One region of the Bacillus luti genome, then DNA from elsewhere that is predicted to be linked to it. Evidence: a T-box and tRNA genes for the amino acid it is inferred to sense, from the RefSeq annotation. Region 1 holds a T-box; the other holds one or more tRNA genes.
What was found. The T-box of region 1 lies ahead of tyrS (tyrosine--tRNA ligase). A T-box ahead of a tRNA ligase gene usually reads a tRNA of that ligase, here a tRNA-Tyr.

Region 1 (7,222 bases):
ATTATATTTTGCACTTTTAGGTGCGGTGAAATTAGGGGCAATTGTTGGGCCGCTATTTGAAGCATTTATGGAAGGTGCAGTTCGTGATCGCTTAGAAGATAGTGAAGCGAAGGTGTTAATTACAACGCCTGAATTGTTAGAGCGTGTACCATTAAATGATTTACCTGCTTTAAAAACAGTCTTCCTTGTTGGAGATAATGTAGAAGAAGGCGGTAAAACGGTAGCGTTCAATCCTTTATTTGAACAAGCTTCAAAAGAATTACATATCGAATGGTTAGACCGTGAAGACGGTTTAATTCTTCACTATACGTCTGGTTCTACTGGTAAGCCAAAAGGTGTTCTACATGCGCAAAACGCAATGGTACAGCATTACCAAACGGCGAAGTGGGTATTAGATTTAAAAGAAGACGATGTATATTGGTGCACAGCTGATCCAGGCTGGGTAACTGGAACGGCTTACGGTATTTTCGCACCGTGGTTAGTTGGAGCATCAAATGTTGTTTTAGGTGGCCGCTTTAGCCCAGAAGCTTGGTATGAAGCACTGCAAGATTACGGTGTAACAGTTTGGTATAGTGCACCAACAGCGTTCCGTATGTTAATGGGTGCTGGACAAGATGCAATTAAAAAATATGATTTATCACAAGTGCGCCACGTATTAAGCGTTGGTGAGCCGTTAAATCCAGAAGTAATTCGCTGGGGTATGAATGCATTTGGACTTCGTATTCATGATACGTGGTGGATGACAGAAACAGGTGGACAAGTTATTTGTAACTACCCTTGTATGGAAATCCGCCCAGGGTCAATGGGTAAACCAATTCCAGGTGTGAAAGCAGCGATTGTTGATAATGAAGGAAATGAAGTACCACCATACACAATGGGGAACTTAGCAATTGCGAAAGGTTGGCCATCTATGATGCGTGCGGTTTGGAATAATCCGCAAAAGTACGAGTCTTACTTCATGCCGGGAGATTGGTACGTATCAGGTGATTCAGCTTATATGGATGAAGACGGATACTTCTGGTTCCAAGGACGTATTGACGATGTAATTATGACGTCAGGTGAGCGCGTTGGACCGTTTGAAGTAGAAAGTAAATTAATCGAGCACGCTGCTGTTGCAGAAGCTGGTGTAATCGGTATTCCTGATCCGGTTCGCGGCGAAATCATTAAAGCATTTATCGCACTTCGAGCAGGATACGAGCCATCAGAAGAATTAAAAGAAGAAATTCGTCAATTTGTAAAGAAAGGCCTAGCAGCTCATGCAGCGCCAAGGCAAATTGAATTTAAAGATAAATTACCGAAAACGAGAAGTGGTAAAATTATGCGCCGCGTATTAAAAGCGTGGGAGTTAAATTTACCAACAGGTGACTTATCGACGATGGAAGATTAAGAGAGAAAGGTCTGAACAAGTAATATGTTCAGGCCTTTCTTTTTTTATGGTATCATGAACTTATATATATAAGTTAAAGGGGAGAAGGAAATGAAAACAGAAAAAGAAAAGATGATACAAGGGGAAATGTACATACCGGCTGATCCAGTTTTAGTACGAGAGAGAGAGCAAGCACGTATATTAACGAGAAAATTCAATGATATGCCAGAAGTGCAATTAAAAGAGCGTAGCGAAATCATAAAAGAATTATTCGGAACGACAGGAGACAATATTCACCTTGAATCTTCTTTTAGATGCGATTACGGTTACAACATTCATGTTGGCGAAAATTTTTATGCGAACTTTGATTGTACGATTTTAGACGTATGTCCAGTAATAATCGGTGTGAATTGTATGTTAGCTCCAGGCGTTCACATTTATACAGCGACACACCCGCTTGATCCAGTAGAGCGCATAAGCGGAGTAGAATACGGAAAGCCAGTTACAATTGGCGATAACGTATGGATTGGCGGAAGAGCGATTATTAATCCAGGTGTAACAATTGGAGACAATGCTGTTATCGCATCTGGCGCCGTTGTAACAAAAGATGTACCGGATAATGTAGTCGTTGGCGGGAATCCTGCAAAAATTATAAAAAAAATAAAATAATATTTGAACGAAGCGCCTTCCTCGTCTGTATACATTTATGAAAGAATAGATGAGGGAGGCTTTTTTATGTCTAATAAATTACTTCTTACTTTTGCTTTAATTGGAATTATAGTCGTATTTTCTTGTGGTTTGTTATTACCGATGCCAATCGGATTTAAAGTTTCAATGATTACAGCTGGCGTTATGATGATTGTTATGTTTTCCATCATCATTCCATTTGATAGAAAATATATAGTACGGAAAAAAGGATATAAAATTGATTTTACAAAAACAAAAGTGTACTTTCGCTGGAATGTATTTGATACGATTTCAGCTTGTCTTGCAGTGTATGCATGCATATGTGTGCAAGCATTAAATATTTTAGTTTCAACCGGACAGACAATTCAAAACCCGTATGTTCAATTTTTTACGAATCAATCGCAAGTATGGATCATTGTCGCTAGTTGCTATTTAATTTCCCGCATTTCATTAACGTTAAAAGGAATAAAGGAGATCAAAAATCATGGCGCAGATTGGGATTGAGGAGGAACTCATGCTTGCGTATCAAAATGGAGATAAGCAGGCAGGAGAAAAACTATATGTTTTAATCAAACCAGCGCTATACACATTTTTGTATCGATTTAACCGAGATGAACAATTGAGTATCGACCTCGTGCAAGATACGTTTTTGACGCTAGAGCGTAAGAAACATATGTATGAACCTGAAAAGGGTAAAATAAAAACGTATTTATTTCAAATTGGTTATCGTCTTATGATTAATAAATTAAATAGAAGAAAAAAGTGGCGTACGCTTTTGCCATTTTTAGTACCGATTCAGGAAAAAGAATTTTCTCACGAAGATCGGCTCACAGTAAGAGAAGCAATTTTGAAAGTTCCAGAAGAGCAAAGGGCGGTCCTAATCCTTTCTTATTATCATGACATGCAGCAAAAAGAAATTGCAGAGGTATTAGAGATTCCAGTCGGAACGGTGAAGTCGAGACTTCATAACGGAATAAAGAAATTGAAACAATTGCTGGAGGTGGATGAAATTGAGAGAAAATCCCTTTAAGAATGAATATAAATTACAGCAACATTTAGATAGTGACCATATAGAAATACCAGATTTTCCAAAAGCGGTAAGTCGCTTCGATCGATTAATCGGATTTATGGGTTCTCCGGCGAAAGATCCTGTGGAGGCGACGATTGGGAATGATTTATCCATTGTTTTTCATATCTCACTATTAGTCGGTGCTCCAATTCTTTCTCTTATTACGGTATTCTGTGCGACGTTATAAAGAATTGGCAAGGGGAGAAATCCGGCCCTTATTTGACACGCCTATATAAATGATGGTATAAAGAAAAGTATATGAATAATTGAGCGTGGAAAGGGAGAAGTAGTGATCATTTCCCTGTTTTAGAGAGCTGATGGTCGGTGGAAATCAGCACATAGATGATCGCGAATTACGCCCCTAGAGCATCTTTTTTCGATTGAATTGTATTCAAAAGGGAAAAGACGGTGCTAAGCCGTTATGTAAATAAGGTGGTAGGCTTTTTTTGCCTGCAACTAGGGTGGTAACGCGATAATCAAAATCGTCCCTTATTTGAAGGGGCGATTTTTTTATGTTTTCAACCTTCACGCCAGTAATGAACTTAAAGGAGAGTATGTAGGATATGGGTATTTTACAAGATCTTGAATTTCGCGGTCTAATTAATCAGCAAACAGACGCTGAGGGCCTAGAGCAATTATTAGAAAAAGAAAGCGTTAAATTATACTGTGGTTTCGACCCGACAGCGGATAGCTTACACATCGGTCATATGTTACCAGTATTAATGTTACGTCGTTTCCAATTAGCTGGTCACCAACCAATCGCACTTGTTGGCGGTGGTACTGGTATGATCGGTGACCCAAGTGGTAAAAAAGCAGAGCGTACATTAAATACGAAAGATACAGTTGCTTACTACACAGAAAGCATTAAAAACCAACTTTCAAACTTCTTAGAGTTTGAAAACGTGGACAACCCAGCAACAATGGCTAACAACTATGATTGGCTTGGTAACTTAGATGTAATTTCATTCTTACGCGATATCGGTAAAAACTTCGGTTTAAACTATATGTTAGCAAAAGATACAGTAGCATCTCGTTTAGAGACTGGTATTTCATTTACTGAGTTTAGTTACATGATTTTACAATCATACGACTTCTTAAACTTATACCAACACCATAATTGCCGCCTACAAATCGGTGGTAGTGATCAATGGGGTAACATTACAGCTGGTCTTGAATTAATCCGTAAATCAGAAGAAGATGCGAAAGCGTTCGGTTTAACAATTCCACTTGTTACAAAATCTGATGGTACGAAGTTTGGTAAAACAGAAGGCGGCGCAATTTGGTTAGATCCAGAGAAAACAACTCCTTACGAGTTCTACCAATTCTGGATTAACACAGATGACCGCGACGTTGTTAAATACTTAAAATACTTCACATTCTTATCTCATGAAGAAATTCTTGAGCTTGAGAAGCAAGTAGCTGAAGCACCAGAAAAACGTGCAGCACAAAAAGCATTAGGTTCTGAAATGACAAAACTTGTTCACGGCGAAGAAGCGTTAGAGCAAGCAATTAAAATTTCAGCTGCACTATTCAGCGGTTCTGTAGCAGAACTGACTGCAAGCGAAATCGAACAAGGATTCAAAGACGTACCATCTGTAGAACGTACTGCAGAAGATACAGTATTAATCGACTTACTTGTAGAAAGCAAAATCTCTCCATCAAAACGTCAAGCACGTGAAGATGTAACGAACGGTGCAATCTACGTAAACGGTGAGCGTACACAAGCATTAGACTACGTTGTAACAGAAAACGACCGCATCGAAGGTAAATTCACAATCATTCGCCGCGGTAAGAAGAAATATTTCTTAATTCGTTACTAATCAGAAACGAATATATAACAAATAGTACCCCGAATTGTAGGCTGAAAAGTTTATGATTCGGGGTTTTTTATGTATGGATTTAAATCGCCGGATCGTTTCTTTTAAATAGAATATAAAGAATTAATATGAGCATATAAAGTAAGCTAATTAGCATAACGATAAATGCCGCCGGATAGAATTTTGCTGCATATATAAAGAAATCGATTTGATAAATATCTTGGTAATTTGAAACAGTGCCTTTAAAGTAATTCGTAAACTTAGCGCTATATTTCCATTCATCAGGATAATCTATTAAATTACTTCCCTGATACCAACTTATAAGTGCTGAAGCGATAAACAGCATACATGCACTGCCCAATTGAACCATTTGGTTTATTGTCAAAAAGAATCCACCTCCTATTTTATGGTTATTATAGCGTGCATTCATATGCCTGTAACTATTTTGTTGTAATCTCCATTTCGAGTTCATACGGAAATCACATGTAAGCGGTATGATAAATGTATAACAAATAGAAAGGAGTGGTAAAACGAAATGTCACTAGAAGCGCTCATTATCTTTTCTTTGCTAAATGCGGGGCAGCTTGCAGAGAATTCGAAGGTTGATATACATAAAGAGCAGAAAGATGCTTATGTATATGTTCAGAAAGAGGAAAATAAATAACTTTAATATATAAATAAAAGCTACTCGAAGTAACTGTTTAGTTGTCTTCGGTAGCTTTTTCATTTGTATAGCTTTATTTGTGCGAGAGTTAGCTCTTCATTATTCCAATTTAGGAGTTTATTTTACAAGGCTGCTTCTGAATCCCATACTTCTACAAATTCAAAACCTTTTAAATCACTTTCTAAAATTGCATTTCTCAGTTCATCTGATACGAAAACAGAAGGGATATGTAATGTTTCATTTAAGTAAACTTTAAATATTGTTTACTTCTTAACCATTTAATATTAAGTCCCCCCTGTCAAAAAATAAAATTTGTCCTCTGGGGAGGATAGGTAGCGTAGGGGCACATCAATAGTTGCACTATTTTTTTAAAAATGAAGGGGGGTGAAATGTCTACGAAACTCTGACTGTGTAAGTCCATATGTCTATGTTGTACAACCTGCTAACAACATAACAGGAATAGCTAAAGCTAATAGTTTACGTTTCATTGACATATATCCCTTTGTGTTATTTCTTTTTACTTAGTTCTTTTGTTGCTTTGTCTACTATTTCAGAAGCATCGTCTAAATTCTTTTTAGCGAATTCAATTGAATCTTCATCATTCTCTTCTAAACCTGTTTGCATATTCTCTACCCCTGATTTCGAGAATATCATTGCTTTAGTTACTTTTATTGGTGTTTTATTGTCTTCGGCTAATGGATAATCTAATTTATCAATCTTATCAATTAACTCGAAATAAGGTTTTGATAACTCTTTTAACTTTTCAGCTTTCTTCTTATTAGACTTTCTGCTATCTATAAGGTCTTGTATTTCTTCCGTTTGTTCCGTGTAATCTTTAAGTAAGTATGTTGCATTCTTACCATAGTCTTCTTTCTTGTTTTCTTTAACAGAAGCTTCCATTACTTCGTCTTTCTTTTTATCGTTTGACTCACAACCTACCCCAGTTATTAACAACATCGGAATCGCTAAAGTTAATAGTTTACGTTTCATTTGCTCATACCCCTTTAGTATTTATTATTCTACTTCACTTACACTTTGTTCGTCTAATGCTCGAATATTGTCTAATGCTTTACCAGACATTTCTAAGGCTTCATCCATACTCTCAGAACCAATATCTACCTTACTCTCATTGATTTTGTCTACCCCTTCTAACATCTTATCTATCGACTTTTCATAGAGAATAAGAGATTTTTTTAGTTCCAGTTGTAAGTTTTCATATTGTTTAGGTGGTTTAATGTCTTGTAATTTCTTAGCTTTCGCATAAACCTTTTCAAGTTGCGCTTTTACCTCTTCTTGGTTTGTTAGTAGAGTTCTGGCCTTTTCAATATATGGATACTCCTTTTTAAAAGTGTTGTAAGTAATTAACATATGAAACCATAACATAAATTATGTAAATAAGATATGTAAATATTTCATCCTTAAGAGGAATTTTGAGTGTTTTAACAATATGAAAACATGTATTACGGTTGTAGAGAATCCCGCTCTGTATGCTCTTCTTCTAAATTTACCCTTATTCGTCCCTCGACGTTTAGGTTTTTTTTATGCTTCTATAAACTCTTTATCAAAGAAGTTGTTTACGTAACTTATTATTTTTGTAAAGGTATTAACATGCCTCAAAG
Region 2 (7,222 bases), 950 kb from region 1:
CAGCAGATGTAACAATATCAGCTTCTGCTAACATCTCCATCGCTAAGTGACTTTCACGATAAGATAAACCGCCAATTACAGGTGTTCCAACTCCTGGTGCATCATGAGGATCAAGACCATCTAAATCTAATGATAAATGAACACCATCCGTATGAGATAAATACGCAATTGTTTCTTCCATAACAGCTGTCATACCCATACGATCAATCTCGTGCATTGAGAATACTTTAATGCCTTCATTGCGAATGAAGTCTTTTTCTCCTTCATCTAATGCACGTGCACCGATAATTACAACGTTCTCTTTCTTCACCTTTGGGTACGCTCCGTATAAGTCTACAAGTGCGGGATGTCCGTAACCTAAACTTGCTGCAAGTGACATACCGTGAATATTTCCAGACGGTGAAGTTTCTTCAGTATTTAAGTCACCGTGTGCATCATACCAAATAACACCTAAATTTTTATAATGTTTCGCTACACCAGCTAGCGTACCGATAGCAATACTATGGTCACCGCCTAATACAAGTGGAAAACGACCTTCTTCTATAATATGATCCACCTTACTCGCTAATTCATTACATACAGTTGCAACTTGTGTAAGGTTTCTTAACTTTGTATTTTCATCTACTTCTTTTTCTCTCTCTATACATATATCTCCCATATCTTTAACGTCATATCCAATTTCTTTAATTCTTTCAATTACCCCTGCATAACGGATCGCGCTCGGTCCCATATCAACCCCGCGACGCATCTGTCCTAAATCCATTGGAACTCCAATAACCGAGATTTCTTTTTTCATAGATAGTATCCCCCTTTTATGCCTTCACTAAATATTTTAAATCTTTTATATAGTCTGACTCAACTCAACATTTTTCTGCATGGATATACATTTTATTCACTTATACTGAAGGAAGAATCCAAATTTTAAGACTATTATATGTATAAAATTAACTTAGTGAAACAACTACCATTACTATTATTAAATAATAATAAAAAACACTCCTACATTTAGAAGTGTTTTTTCGATGCTATTTTCCACACTGCTGCAATATTCTTCACTGTCATTTCGATATTCTCTTCTGCTACTTTATATGCTTTTTCTAATGTCATCGGACTCGATGTAACACTAAATACTGCATCGATTCCTTTTTCGTAAACTGCCGAATAATTCGGAGATACAGATCCTCCAATAGCAATCACAGGAATATGAAAATGTTTCGCGCGCTCCGCAACACCTACAGGGGCCTTTCCATATGCTGTTTGTTCATCTATTCTACCTTCACCAGTTATAATTAAATCCGCACCTTCTATATGCTTATCAAAGTTTGTATAATCTAATACAATTTCAATTCCCCTCCGCAAGTTTCCCTTTAACACTGCAATAACAGCTGCTCCCATTCCTCCTGCAGCTCCTGCACCAGCCATTTTAGATACGTCGCAAGATAAGTATTGTTTAAGGATATTCGCATAATGCTTTAAATTCTCATCTAGCTCTTTCATCATCTCTAGATTCGCACCCTTTTGCCTCCCAAATACGAAAGATGCTCCCCTTATTCCAACTAACGGATTGTCTACATCACATGCCGCTTCTATCTTTATATGTGTTAAACGTGAATCCATTCGCGAAAAATCAATTGTTGCAATCGAATGTAATGTTCCTCCAGATGGCTCTATAACTTCCCCCTCTCCATTTATAAACCTGACTCCCAAAGCGGACAACATACCTGCTCCACCATCATTTGTCGCACTTCCTCCGAGCCCCAAAATAATATGCTCAGCCCCTTGTTCTAGCGCATGTAAATATAAGTTCTCCTGTCCCTTTTGTCGTTGTAATAAGTGGATTTCTTTTTTCAATCGGAACGTGTTGTAATCCTGATGCTGCTGCCATTTCAATAAACGCTGTTTTATTATCCTTAGACATACCGTAAAAGGCTTGTACACGTTCTCTAAGCGGTCCTGTCACATGAAGTGATATAATTCTTCCCCCTGTAGCATCCACAAGTGAATCAACCGTTCCTTCTCCTCCATCTCCAATTGGCATTTTTACATACTCTGCTTTAGGAAAAATTTCTCTAAAACCTCTTTCAATGGCCTCACATACTTCAATAGCTTTTAAGCTTTCTTTATATGAATCAGATGCAATGACAACTTTCACAATTATCCCTCACCCTTTATTTTTACATTTTCTTCATTGTAAACGACAAATACGAAGGTTGTCTTTTTAAACACAAAAAAAGCTTACATCATATGATGTAAGCTTTCTCTATTTAGATGGAGCCTAGCGGGATCGAACCGCTGACCTCCTGCGTGCAAGGCAGGCGCTCTCCCAGCTGAGCTAAGGCCCCTTAGTAATTAAGCGGAAGACGGGATTCGAACCCGCGACCCCAACCTTGGCAAGGTTGTATTCTACCACTGAACTACTTCCGCGAAAATGGTGAGCCATGAAGGACTCGAACCTTCGACCCTCTGATTAAAAGTCAGATGCTCTACCAACTGAGCTAATGGCTCGTAAATGGCTGGGCTAGCTGGATTCGAACCAGCGCATGACGGAGTCAAAGTCCGTTGCCTTACCGCTTGGCTATAGCCCATTAATATTTACTAGTATGGTTATCTTTTCAAAAAAATAAACCCTCTCAGGTTATTTTAAAGAAAATGGTGGAGGGGGGCAGATTCGAACTGCCGAACCCGAAGGAGCGGATTTACAGTCCGCCGCGTTTAGCCACTTCGCTACCCCTCCGACATTTAAATATATATGGTGGAGGATGACGGGATCGAACCGCCGACCCCCTGCTTGTAAGGCAGGTGCTCTCCCAGCTGAGCTAATCCTCCAAAAGTGGTGACCCGTACGGGATTCGAACCCGTGTTACCGCCGTGAAAGGGCGGTGTCTTAACCACTTGACCAACGGGCCAAAAAAGTTTTAAACCTATTCCCAAGCTTCCAACCGGGCTTGAACCGGTGACCTCTTCCTTACCATGGAAGTGCTCTACCAGCTGAGCTATGGAAGCATAATGGCTCCGCAGGTAGGACTCGAACCTACGACCGATCGGTTAACAGCCGATAGCTCTACCACTGAGCTACTGCGGAATAATATTAGCCTGGCAACGTCCTACTCTCACAGGGACAAGGTCCCAACTACCATCGGCGCTAGAGAGCTTAACTTCCGTGTTCGGTATGGGAACGGGTGTGACCTCTCTGCCATCATTACCAGACTTTTATCATTATCAACATTTCCAAGGAAATGTCAAGAAGAAATTTAAACATATATTCCTTCAAAACTAGATAACATTTGCTACATATTATATGGTTAAGTCCTCGATCTATTAGTATTCGTCAGCTCCACATGTCACCATGCTTCCACCTCGAACCTATCAACCTGATCATCTTTCAGGGATCTTACTAGCTTACGCTATGGGAAATCTCATCTTGAGGGGGGCTTCATGCTTAGATGCTTTCAGCACTTATCCCTTCCGCACATAGCTACCCAGCTATGCCCTTGGCAGAACAACTGGTACACCAGCGGTGCGTCCATCCCGGTCCTCTCGTACTAAGGACAGCTCCTCTCAAATTTCCTACGCCCACGACGGATAGGGACCGAACTGTCTCACGACGTTCTGAACCCAGCTCGCGTACCGCTTTAATGGGCGAACAGCCCAACCCTTGGGACCGACTACAGCCCCAGGATGCGATGAGCCGACATCGAGGTGCCAAACCTCCCCGTCGATGTGGACTCTTGGGGGAGATAAGCCTGTTATCCCCGGGGTAGCTTTTATCCGTTGAGCGATGGCCCTTCCATGCGGAACCACCGGATCACTAAGCCCGACTTTCGTCCCTGCTCGACTTGTAGGTCTCGCAGTCAAGCTCCCTTATGCCTTTGCACTCTACGAATGATTTCCAACCATTCTGAGGGAACCTTTGGGCGCCTCCGTTACACTTTAGGAGGCGACCGCCCCAGTCAAACTGCCCACCTGACACTGTCTCCCGGGTCGATAAGACCCGTAGGTTAGAATTTCAATACAGTCAGGGCGGTATCCCACCAGCGCCTCCACCGAAGCTAGCGCTCCGGTTTCAATGGCTCCCGCCTATCCTGTACAAACTGTACCAAAATTCAATATCAGGCTACAGTAAAGCTCCACGGGGTCTTTCCGTCCTGTCGCGGGTAACCTGCATCTTCACAGGTACTATAATTTCACCGAGTCTCTGGTTGAGACAGTGCCCAAATCGTTACACCTTTCGTGCGGGTCGGAACTTACCCGACAAGGAATTTCGCTACCTTAGGACCGTTATAGTTACGGCCGCCGTTTACTGGGGCTTCAGTTCAGAGCTTCGCTTACGCTAACCCCTCTCCTTAACCTTCCAGCACCGGGCAGGTGTCACCCCCTATACTTCGCCTTACGGCTTCGCAGAGAGCTGTGTTTTTGCTAAACAGTCGCTTGGGCCTATTCACTGCGGCTTTCCGTTAAGAAAGCACCCCTTCTCCCGAAGTTACGGGGTCATTTTGCCGAGTTCCTTAACCAGAGTTCTCTCGCACACCTTAGGATTCTCTCCTCGCCTACCTGTGTCGGTTTGCGGTACAGGCACCTTTTATCTCGCTAGAAGCTTTTCTTGGCAGCGGGGAATCAAAGACTTCGCTCCATAAGGAGCTTCCCCATCACAGCTCAGCCTTCACGATAAGCGGATTTGCCTACTTATCAGCCTAACTGCTTGGACGTGCACAACCAATCGCACGCTTCTTCTATCCTTCTGCGTCCCTCCATTGCTCAAACGATAAAGAGGTGGTACAGGAATATCAACCTGTTGTCCATCGCCTACGCCTGTCGGCCTCGGCTTAGGTCCTGACTAACCCTGAGCGGACGAGCCTTCCTCAGGAAACCTTAGGCATTCGGTGGACGGGATTCTCACCCGTCTTTCGCTACTCATACCGGCATTCTCACTTCTAAGCACTCCACCAGTCCTTACGGTCTGACTTCACTGTCCTTAGAACGCTCCCCTACCACTGATACCATTGGTATCAATCCGCAGCTTCGGTGGTGTATTTAGCCCCGGTACATTTTCGGCGCAGAGTCACTCGACTAGTGAGCTATTACGCACTCTTTAAATGGTGGCTGCTTCTAAGCCAACATCCTAGTTGTCTAAGCAACTCCACATCCTTTTCCACTTAATACACACTTTGGGACCTTAGCTGGCGGTCTGGGCTGTTTCCCTTTTGACTACGGATCTTATCACTCGCAGTCTGACTCCTAAGGATAAGTCATTGGCATTCGGAGTTTGACTGAATTCGGTAATCCGATGAGGACCCCTAGTCCAATCAGTGCTCTACCTCCAAGACTCTTACACTTAAGGCTAGCCCTAAAGCTATTTCGGGGAGAACCAGCTATCTCCAGGTTCGATTGGAATTTCTCCGCTACCCACACCTCATCCCCGCACTTTTCAACGTGCGTGGGTTCGGGCCTCCATTCAGTGTTACCTGAACTTCACCCTGGACATGGGTAGATCACCTGGTTTCGGGTCTACGACCACGTACTAAACGCCCTATTCAGACTCGCTTTCGCTGCGGCTCCGCCTCTTCAGCTTAACCTTGCACGGGATCGTAACTCGCCGGTTCATTCTACAAAAGGCACGCCATCACCCATTAACGGGCTCTGACTATTTGTAGGCACACGGTTTCAGGATCTCTTTCACTCCCCTTCCGGGGTGCTTTTCACCTTTCCCTCACGGTACTGGTTCACTATCGATCACTAGGGAGTATTTAGCCTTGGGAGATGGTCCTCCCAGATTCCGACGGAATTTCACGTGTTCCGCCGTACTCAGGATACATTCAAGAGAGAATGAAGTTTCGACTACGGGGTTGTTACCCTCTACGACGGACCTTTCCAGGTCGCTTCGTCTACCTCATTCCTTTGTAACTCCGTATAGAATGTCCTACAACCCCAAGAGGCTTGCCTCTTGGTTTGGGCTATGTTCCGTTTCGCTCGCCGCTACTCAGGAAATCGCATTTGCTTTCTCTTCCTCCAGGTACTTAGATGTTTCAGTTCCCTGGGTCTGTCTTCCTTACCCTATGTATTCAGATAAGGATACCATACCATTACGTATGGTGGGTTTCCCCATTCGGAAATCTTCGGATCAAAGCTTACTTACAGCTCCCCGAAGCATATCGGCGTTAGTCCCGTCCTTCATCGACTCCTAGTGTCAAGGCATCCACCGTGCGCCCTTTCTAACTTAACCAAACTAAAAATTAAAAAATATGAGCTACACTGTTATCTAGTTTTCAAAGAACATACATTTATATATGAGAGATAGTTCTCTCAAAACTGAACAAAACGAAACACGGAAACTTATATTGATGAACAGCGTTCATCAATTCTCCATAGAAAGGAGGTGATCCAGCCGCACCTTCCGATACGGCTACCTTGTTACGACTTCACCCCAATCATCTGTCCCACCTTAGGCGGCTGGCTCCAAAAAGGTTACCCCACCGACTTCGGGTGTTACAAACTCTCGTGGTGTGACGGGCGGTGTGTACAAGGCCCGGGAACGTATTCACCGCGGCATGCTGATCCGCGATTACTAGCGATTCCAGCTTCATGTAGGCGAGTTGCAGCCTACAATCCGAACTGAGAACGGTTTTATGAGATTAGCTCCACCTCGCGGTCTTGCAGCTCTTTGTACCGTCCATTGTAGCACGTGTGTAGCCCAGGTCATAAGGGGCATGATGATTTGACGTCATCCCCACCTTCCTCCGGTTTGTCACCGGCAGTCACCTTAGAGTGCCCAACTTAATGATGGCAACTAAGATCAAGGGTTGCGCTCGTTGCGGGACTTAACCCAACATCTCACGACACGAGCTGACGACAACCATGCACCACCTGTCACTCTGCTCCCGAAGGAGAAGCCCTATCTCTAGGGTTTTCAGAGGATGTCAAGACCTGGTAAGGTTCTTCGCGTTGCTTCGAATTAAACCACATGCTCCACCGCTTGTGCGGGCCCCCGTCAATTCCTTTGAGTTTCAGCCTTGCGGCCGTACTCCCCAGGCGGAGTGCTTAATGCGTTAACTTCAGCACTAAAGGGCGGAAACCCTCTAACACTTAGCACTCATCGTTTACGGCGTGGACTACCAGGGTATCTAATCCTGTTTGCTCCCCACGCTTTCGCGCCTCAGTGTCAGTTACAGACCAGAAAGTCGCCTTCGCCACTGGTGTTCCTCCATATCTCTACGCATTTCACCGC

Region 2: it has a tRNA-Tyr gene. The T-box ahead of tyrS (tyrosine--tRNA ligase) is inferred to sense a tRNA for this amino acid. The anticodon was not compared.

What each region holds. Positions count from the first base shown of each region.
Region 1 covers NZ_CP040336.1:707,989-715,210, forward strand. The annotation lists gene acsA (acetate--CoA ligase) at 1-1,387, shown strand, start outside; gene EUC40_RS03685 (maltose acetyltransferase domain-containing protein) at 1,478-2,035, shown strand; gene EUC40_RS03690 (hypothetical protein) at 2,102-2,557, shown strand; gene EUC40_RS03695 (RNA polymerase sigma factor) at 2,538-3,083, shown strand; gene EUC40_RS03700 (hypothetical protein) at 3,064-3,309, shown strand; T-box leader at 3,387-3,615, shown strand; gene tyrS (tyrosine--tRNA ligase) at 3,686-4,942, shown strand; gene EUC40_RS03710 (YjdJ family protein) at 5,022-5,369, opposite strand; gene EUC40_RS03715 (hypothetical protein) at 5,475-5,603, shown strand; partial or broken gene EUC40_RS27570 (imm11 family protein) at 5,726-5,866, opposite strand; gene EUC40_RS03720 (hypothetical protein) at 6,111-6,593, opposite strand; gene EUC40_RS03725 (hypothetical protein) at 6,618-6,971, opposite strand.
Region 2 covers NZ_CP040336.1:4,960,739-4,967,960, forward strand. The annotation lists gene rocF (arginase) at 1-796, opposite strand, end outside; partial or broken gene EUC40_RS24975 (glycerate kinase) at 1,006-2,152, opposite strand; tRNA gene EUC40_RS24980 (tRNA-Ala) at 2,270-2,342, opposite strand; tRNA gene EUC40_RS24985 (tRNA-Gly) at 2,353-2,424, opposite strand; tRNA gene EUC40_RS24990 (tRNA-Lys) at 2,430-2,505, opposite strand; tRNA gene EUC40_RS24995 (tRNA-Gln) at 2,511-2,585, opposite strand; tRNA gene EUC40_RS25000 (tRNA-Tyr) at 2,651-2,734, opposite strand; tRNA gene EUC40_RS25005 (tRNA-Val) at 2,751-2,826, opposite strand; tRNA gene EUC40_RS25010 (tRNA-Glu) at 2,832-2,906, opposite strand; tRNA gene EUC40_RS25015 (tRNA-Thr) at 2,931-3,003, opposite strand; tRNA gene EUC40_RS25020 (tRNA-Asn) at 3,008-3,082, opposite strand; rRNA gene rrf (5S ribosomal RNA) at 3,092-3,207, opposite strand; rRNA gene EUC40_RS25030 (23S ribosomal RNA) at 3,299-6,220, opposite strand; rRNA gene EUC40_RS25035 (16S ribosomal RNA) at 6,367-7,222, opposite strand, start outside.